2 regions of the Bradyrhizobium sp. NP1 genome follow, and region 1 is predicted to be linked to the other one. Evidence: riboswitches for the same ligand, from Rfam matches in the RefSeq annotation. Region 1 holds a riboswitch; the other holds the start of a gene.
What was found. A riboswitch is a leader RNA that binds a small molecule or an ion and turns the genes downstream of it on or off. The one in region 1 is predicted to bind S-adenosylmethionine.
Positions count from the first base shown of each region.

Region 1 (4,414 bases):
CTGCATCGCCTATTCGGCGCGCGGCTACACGCCCTCCGACCTCCCGGCATCGAGCGAGGTCTATACCTACCGGCACTTCTATACCGACGCGCTGGCGGTGCTCGATCATCTCGGCATCGCGAAGGCGCATTTCGTCGGTCTCTCGATGGGTGCCTATTCGTCGCTGCAGATCGGTCTCAACGCGCCCGAGCGCGCGCTCTCGATGACGCTGGCCGGCGTAGGCTCCGGCTCGGAGCTGGAGAGACTGGAGCAATTCCGCGCGCAATGCCGCGCCAACGCCGAGCAGTTCGAGACGCTCGGGTCAGCCGGTGTCGCCAGGGTGACGCGCGAGGCGCCGAGCCGGATTTCCTTCATGCTGAAGGACCCGCGCGGTCATGCCGATTTCTATGCCGCGCTGGCGCGGCATGATTCCAAGGGGTCGGCCAACACCATGCGCAGCTTTCAAGGAGCGCGGCCCTCGATCTACACCATGACGGAGGCGATCCGGAAAGTGGCAACGCCCGCTCTGATCATCTGCGGCGACGAGGACGAGGCCTGCGTCGGGCCGAGCCTGTTCCTGAAGCGCCATCTTCCGGCCTCCGGGCTCTCGATGTTCGCAAAGACCGGCCATGTGCTGAACCTCGAGGAGCCCGCGCTGTTCAACGAGACGGTCGAGCGCTTCATCGCGCTCGCTGAGGCGGGCCGCTGGGGCGCGCGCGACCCGCGGTCGATACTCGCCTGAAACGTCATTCCGGGGCGCGCGAAGCGCGAACCCGGAATGACGCCTGCCGCGTCACTTCCCCTTCTCTGCCCGGCTGAGCAGAAACACGCCCTGCTCGCCGAACATGTTCCAGACCCACCAGGGCAGATTGAGCGGCACCGGCCGGCCGAAGGTGTCGAGCGCCACCGCGCGCTCCATCTTGACGCCGATCTCGTCGCAGAGCTGCACGAAGTCCTTGATGGTGCAGAAATGGATGTTGGCAGTGTCGTACCAGGTCGCCGGCAGATTCTCGGTGCGCGGCATGTGGCCGCCGACCAGAAGCTGCAGCCGCATCTTCCAGAAACCGAAATTCGGAAACGAGACGATGGCGCGGTGGCCGATCCGCAGCAGATTCTCCAGCACGACCTTCGGCTGCCGCGTCGCCTGCAGCGTCTGCGACAGGATCACATAGTCGAAGGCGTCGTCGGGATAGTTGACGAGGTCGGTGTCGGCATCGCCCTGCACCACCGCAAGGCCCTTGGCGACGCAGCGATTGACGCCCTCGCGCGACAGCTCGATGCCGCGCCCGTCGATGCCGCGGCTTTCAAGCAGTTGCAGCAGGTCACCGTCGCCGCAGCCGACATCGAGGACCTTCGAGCCAGGCTTGACCATCCCGGCGACCAGCCGATGATCACTGCGGTAATTGCCGGTACGATCGGGCGAGAGCCCTTCGAGCGGCAGGGTCTGCTCTTGCACGGCCATCACTCAACCACCCGGAAGCCCGCGCGCCTTGCCCGCCGATTGCAGGAAGGCGCGGGAAATATCGAAGAACTCGGGCACGTCGAGCAGGAAGGCGTCGTGGCCCTTGTCGGTCTCGATCTCGGCGAACGACACGCGTGCGCTCGAGGCATTCAGCGCATGCACCAGCGCCCGTGATTCCGAGGTCGGAAACAGCCAGTCAGAGGTAAACGACACCACGCAGAAGCGGGTCTTGATACCGCGGAATGCCTGCGCCAGCACGCCGTCATGGTCGGCAGCGATGTCGAAATAGTCCATCGCCCGCGTCAAATAGAGGTAGCTGTTGGCATCGAAACGCTCGACAAAGGACGAGCCCTGGTAACGCAGATAGCTCTCGACCTGGAAGTCAGCGTCGAAGGAGAAGGTCGGCAGCTCGCGGTCCTGCATCCGCCGGCCGAACTTGCGGTGCAGCGCCGCGTCCGAGAGATAGGTGATGTGCGCGGCCATCCGCGCCACTGCGAGCCCGCGATGCGGCAGCGTGTCATGTTCGGTGTAACGTCCCTGGTACCAGTTCGGATCCGCCATCACGGCCTGACGGCCAAGCTCGTGGAAGGCGATGTTCTGCGCCGAGTGGCGCGTCGAGCAGGCGATCGGCAGCGCGGAAAACACGCGCTCCGGATAGGCGGCGGTCCATTGCAGCACCTGCATCCCGCCCATCGAGCCGCCGACCACGCAAAACAGCGTGTCGATGCCGAGTCGATCGAGCAGCATGGCTTGCGCGCGCACCATGTCGGGGATGGTGACGACGGGAAATTCCAGCCCCCAGGGTTTGCCGGTCGCCGGGTTGGTCGAGGCCGGCCCCGTCGAGCCCATGCAGCCGCCGATCACATTGGCGCAGATGACGAAGTACTGGTTGGTGTCGAGCGGCCGGCCGGGCCCGACCATGCTCTCCCACCAGCCCGGCTTGCCGGTCACGGGATGGATGTTGGCGACATGCTGATCCAGCGTCAGCGCATGACACATCAGCACCGCGTTGGAGCGGTCGGCGTTGAGCTCGCCATAGGTCTGATAGGCGATCTGGAAAGGCGCCAGATCAACGCCGCAATCGAGCTTCAGCGGCTCGTTCAAGCCGAACTTCGCGACCTGCGACGTCGGATGGTCGACCTCATGCGCGCGGTCCTCGGCCTGGATCGCCGGACTTGCTATCGACTGCACGTCTGCCATGTAGCTCGGGCCCCGTTAGGGGTCAAAGACCCCTCGAAAACAGGCCATGAAAAACCCGGCCTGAACAAAGGTTCGGCCGGGATAACGTCCCCCGGCCTGTTTAGCGAGTTTTTTAACGTGGCTGCAAGCCGGCCGGCTCAAATGACCACGGAACAGGACGAAAGTAGAGGCTGGCGGCCTTTTCGTCAAGGCAAGCCGGTGGTTAACGACCCGCCGCCACGGCACGGCTGGCAGCCGCCGTCGATGTTTCTCTTTGCTTTCGGCGCCCGTCTTTCCTAAGCAGGGTCGGTGATCGCCGGCCGCGCATGCGCAAGAAGCCGGCATCGAAGGCGTTTTGAAGATGTCCAAACCACCCCCAGCGCCGCCCTCGCTTGCCGAACTGCGCAAGGAGATCGACGCGATCGACGAACAGGTGCATCGACTGCTGATGGCGCGCGGCGACATCATCGACCGGCTGATCCGGGTCAAGCAGACCCAGGAGGTCGGCTCGGCGTTCCGCCCCGCACGCGAGGCCGACATGATGCGCCGCCTGGTGCAGCGCCATCGCGGCATCCTGCCGCTCGACACGGTGGAGAGCATCTGGCGCGTCATCATCGCGACCTTCACCTATGTGCAGGCGCCGTTCGCGGTGCATGCCGACGTCTCGACGAGCGAACCCGCGATGCGGGATTCGGCGCGCTTTCACTTCGGTTTCACCGTGCCCTATGTGGCGCATTTTTCCGCATCCGCCGCCGTCGACGCGGTGGCAAAATCGAAAGGCGATCTCGCGCTGGTCTCCGCCACGTCAAGCCGCGCACCCTGGTGGCTGACGCTGGAAGCCGAGGGCGCGCCGAAGATCATCGCCCGGCTGCCCTTCGTCGAGCGCGCCGACCATCCGGCGGCGCTGCCGGTTTTCGTCGTCTCGCGCGTCGCCGACAACGCCATGGTGACCGAGGTCGAGACCTGGAGCGTGCGCGTCTCGGGCTGGAATGCCGAGATCGCGCGCGCGCTGTCGCCGCTCGCCGAGATCGTCGCGGTGCCCGACACCGCCTTTGACGGTGCGGCGCTGCTCGTATCGATCGCAGGCGCCGGCCGCCTCGACGCCGTCATGCGCGCGCTGGTCGATGCGGGAGCGTCGGTGCGTTCATCGGCCCTCGTCGGCAGCCATGCAACGCGCTATACGGTGCCCATTAACGGGGTAGCCCGCTAGCCCACCCCGCCAATTCCGGAGTTGAAGATGAACCGCCCCGTGCCGAATCCCGGCATTCTCGACATTGCGCCCTACACGCCCGGCAAGAGCCCGGTGCCGGAACCGGGCCGCAAGGTGTTCAAGCTCTCGGCCAACGAGACGCCGTTCGGGCCCTCGCCCAAGGCGATCGCGGCCTACAAGCACGCGGCCGATCATCTGGAGGACTATCCGGAAGGCACCTCGCGCATCCTGCGCGAGGCGATCGGCCGCGCCTACGGGCTCGATCCCGACCGCATCATCTGCGGCGCCGGCTCCGACGAGGTCCTGAACCTGCTCGCGCACACCTATCTCGGCCAGGGCGACGAGGCGATCTCCACCACCCACGGCTTCCTGGTCTACCCGATCGCGACCATGGCGAACGGCGCCAGGAACGTGATCGCGGCCGAGACCAACTTCACCGCCGACGTCGATGCGATCCTGAAAGCCGTCACGCCGCGCACCAAGCTGGTCTGGCTCGCCAACCCGAACAACCCGACCGGGACCTATATCCCGTTCGACGAGGTCAAGCGGTTGCGCGCCGGGCTGCCCGCGCACGTGCTGCTGGT
Region 1 covers NZ_CP127385.1:1,259,007-1,263,420, reverse strand. Annotated here, with positions in the region: gene QOU61_RS05995 (alpha/beta fold hydrolase) at 1-721, shown strand, start outside; gene metW (methionine biosynthesis protein MetW) at 773-1,441, opposite strand; gene metX (homoserine O-acetyltransferase MetX) at 1,445-2,641, opposite strand; SAM riboswitch at 2,721-2,800, opposite strand; gene QOU61_RS05980 (chorismate mutase) at 2,982-3,830, shown strand; gene hisC (histidinol-phosphate transaminase) at 3,858-4,414, shown strand, end outside.

Region 2 (4,414 bases), 420 kb from region 1:
CCGTGCCTGCCGCCGAAAGGCGGCGCCGGCACGACCGGGTCGCTGCCGCATGTCGCGGCCAAGCTCGCCGCCGGCGAGCCGGTGGTGATCATCGCCTTCGGCTCGTCATCGACCGTGGGCTACGGCACCAGCGCGCCGGAATTCACCTATCCCAATCGGCTGGCTGCCCAGTTGCACCGGCAATATCCGACGGCCGACATCACCGTCATCAACCGCGGCCAGGGCGGCGAGGACGCGCCCGAGATGATGAAGCGGCTGCAGACCTCGGTGATCGACATGCATCCGGACCTCGTGATCTGGCAGGTCGGCACCAACGCCGTGCTGCGCGATCTCGATCCGGGCGAGACCGCCAAGCTCGTGGAGGAAGGCGTCGCACGCATCCAGGCCGCCGGCAGCGACGTCGTGCTGGTCGATCCGCAATATTCGCCGAAGGTCACCGAGCGCGCCGAGAGCGCGAACAAGATGGTGAAGCTGCTCAGCCGCATCGCGGCGCTGCGCCATGTCGGCATCTTCCCGCGCTTCGACGTGATGCGCGACTGGCACGAGCGGCAGTCCATCCCGATCGACGAATTCGTCATCGCCGACGGCTTGCACATGAACGACTGGGGCTATGCCTGCTTCGCGCAACTGCTCGGCGACGACATCATCCGCTCGGTCGGCCAGATCAAGCTCGGCGTCGCCGTGCCGTCCAACGTGCAGACCTATCGGCCGATGTGAGGCTCTCGCTGCTTACCCTCCCCCTCGAGGGGGAGGGTGAAGCCGTCACGCCTTCTCGAGCGCCGCCGTGAGATCCTCGATCAGGTCGTCGGGATGCTCGAGCCCGGTCGAGAAGCGGATGAAGCCCTCGGAAATGCCGAGCTCGGCGCGCGCCTCGATCGACAGCCGCTGGTGCGTCGTCGTTGCCGGATGGGTGACGAGGCTCTTGGCGTCGCCGAGATTGTTCGAGATGCGCGCGATCTTGAGCGCGTTGAGGACGCGGAAGGCCGCGGGCTTGCCGCCCTTCACCTCGAAGCCGACCAGCGTCGAGCCGGCGCGCATCTGCTTTTTCACGAGCGCGGCTTGCGGATGGTCGGCGCGGCCCGGATAGATCAGGCGCGAGATATTCGGATGGTTCGCGAGCACGTCCGCGATCTTGCCCGCGGACTCGGTCTGCGCGCGCACGCGTACCGCGAGCGTCTCCAGCCCCTTCAGCAGCACCCAGGCGTTGAACGGTGACAGCGACGGACCGGTCTGGCGCATGAAATTGTGCAGGTGCTCGGCGATGAACGCTTCCGACGACAGGATCATGCCGCCGAGGCAGCGGCCCTGGCCGTCGATGTGCTTGGTCGCGGAATAGACCACGACGTCGGCGCCGAGCGCGAGCGGGCTCTGCCAGATCGGCGTTGCGAACACGTTGTCGACGATCAGCCGCGCGCCGGCGGCATGCGCGATCTCGGCGATCGCGGAGATGTCGAGCACGTCGAGCGTCGGATTGGTCGGGCTCTCCAGGAAGAAGCTCCTGGTGTTCGGGCGCACCGCGCGCTTCCATTGGTCGAGATCGAGGCCGTCGACCAGCGTGGACGCGATGCCATAGCGCGGCAGCAGGTCCTCCACCACATAGCGGCAGGAGCCGAACAGCGCCTTGGAGGCCACGACGTGATCGCCGGCCTTGAGCGGCGCCAGCACCGCGGTCGTCACCGCCGCCATGCCGGTCGCGGTCGAGCGGCCGGCCTCGGCGCCTTCGAGCTCGATCATGCGGCGCTCGAACATCGCGATCGTCGGGTTCGAGTAGCGCGAATAGATGTAGCCGGGGTCCTCGCCCTTGAAGCGCGCCTCGCACTGCTCCGCGCTGTCGTAGACATAGCCCTGGGTCAGGAACAGGCCCTCCGAGGTCTCGCCGAATTCGGAGCGCAGCGTGCCGGCGTGGACCAGGCGGGTTTCGGGACGGTAGCGGGTTTTGGCCGCCGGAGCGGTAGACTGGGACATCGGACCTCCATCGCGGCCATGGAACAACGGCCACAAAAAAACCGGCCTGGGAAAACTCCTCAAGGCCGGGATCACACGTGTCCCCGGCCTGTTTAGCGATTTATTTAACGTGGCTGCAAGCCGGCCGGCTCAAATCACCACGGGATAAGTCATGCTCATATTCGCCCCTGACCTTTCCGTCAAGACGGGGTTCGGATAACCGGTAAAAGGGCATATTTTCGGAGTTTGGATGACGTCGGGGCCACCGCCCAAGGACCAGATCGTGTCGTTTTCGCTTCCTACCCACGCCAACGGCATTTTGCCGGATCGCATGATCGCGGCGATGGCGGACGATGGCCTGATCCTGCCGGCCTATCCCTTTGTCGAGAGCCAGATCCAGCCGGCGAGCCTCGATCTGCGTCTCGGCGACATCGCCTATCGGGTGCGCGCCAGCTTCCTGCCGGGGCCGGGCGCGACCGTGGCCGAGCGCATCGACGAGTTGAAGCTGCACGAGATATCGCTCTCGGATGGCGCGGTGCTGGAGACCAATTGCGTCTACATCGTGCCGCTGCTCGAAAGCCTGGCGCTGCCGCCGAAGATCGTCGCTGCCGCCAACCCGAAGAGCTCGACCGGCCGGCTCGACGTCTTCACCCGCGTGATCGCCGACGGCACGCGTCGCTTCGACATGATTGGCGCGGGCTATCACGGGCCGCTCTACGCCGAGATCAGCCCGAAGACATTTCCGGTGTTGCTGCGCGAAGGATCGCGGCTGTCGCAGGTGCGCTTCCGCACCGGCGAAGCGATCCTCAGTGCCGACGAGCTCGACGCGCTGCATGGCGCCGAGCGGCTGGTCGATCGCGATGATGCCGATCTGGCCGGCGGCGTGGCGCTGTCGGTCGATCTCTCCGGCGAAAAGGCGAACGGCTTCGTCGGCTACCGCGCCAAGCGTCACACCGGCGTGGTCGATGTCGACCGCCGCGCCGGCTATGCGGTGGACGAATTCTGGGAGGCGATCCCCGCGCGGCCCGATCGCAGCCTGATCCTCGATCCCGGCGAGTTTTACATCCTGGCGTCAAAGGAAGCCGTGCAGGTGCCGCCGGATTACGCCGCCGAGATGGTGCCGTTCGATCCGCTGGTCGGCGAATTCCGCGTGCACTATGCCGGCTTCTTCGATCCCGGCTTCGGCTATGCGGGCGCTGGCGGCGAGGGCGCACGCGCGGTGCTGGAGGTGCGCTCGCGCGAGGTGCCGTTCATCCTGGAGCACGGCCAGATCGTCGGCCGCCTCGTCTATGAGAAGATGCTGGCGCGTCCCGACGCGATGTATGGCCAGCGCATCGGCTCGAACTATCAGGCGCAGGGGCTGAAGCTTTCCAAGCACTTTCGGGTGTAGCCGGCGATGCGGCGGCAGGCGCGGTTCGCTCTCAGCACGCTGATTGCCCTCGCGCTGACATCAGCCGCCGCGCAGACCGAAGCGCCGAAGCAGGCGCCGACGCCGGCGCAGATGGCCGAATACCGTGCCAGGCTCGCGGAATATGACGCGGCACAAGCGCAATACGGCAAGCTTGCCGATCCCTATTGGGCGCAGGTCAAGGCCAAGCGCGCCGCGCGCACCGCCAAGCGGCGGGCGCATCGCGCGATCACGCTCGACGACTATGTGCTGACGCAGCCGCCCGACTATACCGGGCCGAAGAAGCCGGTCGATCCGTCCGGCGCGAAGGCGCCCGTGCCCGTGGTCGCCGATTTCCTGCGCCATGCTGCCGAGCAGTTCGAGTTCGTGCCGACGCGCCCTGCGAGCGAGATTGATTTCAAGCGCGCCTATGCGCGCGTTGCCGCGGCAGCCGGGCTGACCAGGGATCAGGCGGTGCGCATCTATGGTTTCGAGGCCGGCGGCAACGGCAAATATGACGTGCAGGCGGGTCTCGAATATGACACGCCCGGCGCTGCCGCGATCACCACTGCGCTCGGCTACAATCAGCTCCTGTCCACCAACAGCGTCGAGCTGCTGGCCGAGCAGGGCCGTCAGCTCATCGAGGCGCTGAAGAAGCGCGCGGCCTCGCTCTCCGGCGAACCAAAAAGCCGATTGGAGAACAAGATCGCGATCCTGCAGAAGATGGTCGCGTTCTCGCGAAGCGTGCCCGACGACTGGAATCTGCACGAGCGGCTGGCCGGAACGCCGAAAGGTCTCGGCATTCACGCGCTCAACCTCGACATCGACATCGGCCCGCTGTTGCAGACCCAGAAGCTGCTCAACTCGGTCGTCTTTGCCAAACAGCGCGGCTATCAGGCGCCGTTGACCGCGGCGGAGCTGGAGATGATGAATCTCACCGGCGACGGCAACGGTTTTGACATGATCGCGATGCCGCAGGAGTTGCGTGCCAGGGTGCCGACCTCGAACTTTTTCAACCGTTCGGGCTACGAGCACAATCCGGTCGCGAAGCGCAACAATGTGGTATCAAAACTCCTGTCGGCA
Region 2 covers NZ_CP127385.1:841,549-845,962, forward strand. Annotated here, with positions in the region: gene QOU61_RS03950 (GDSL-type esterase/lipase family protein) at 1-717, shown strand, start outside; gene QOU61_RS03955 (O-succinylhomoserine sulfhydrylase) at 763-1,965, opposite strand; SAM riboswitch at 2,037-2,116, opposite strand; gene QOU61_RS03960 (2'-deoxycytidine 5'-triphosphate deaminase) at 2,195-3,334, shown strand; gene QOU61_RS03965 (invasion associated locus B family protein) at 3,341-4,414, shown strand, end outside.
Region 2: another riboswitch for S-adenosylmethionine. It lies ahead of QOU61_RS03955 (O-succinylhomoserine sulfhydrylase); the one in region 1 lies ahead of metX (homoserine O-acetyltransferase MetX).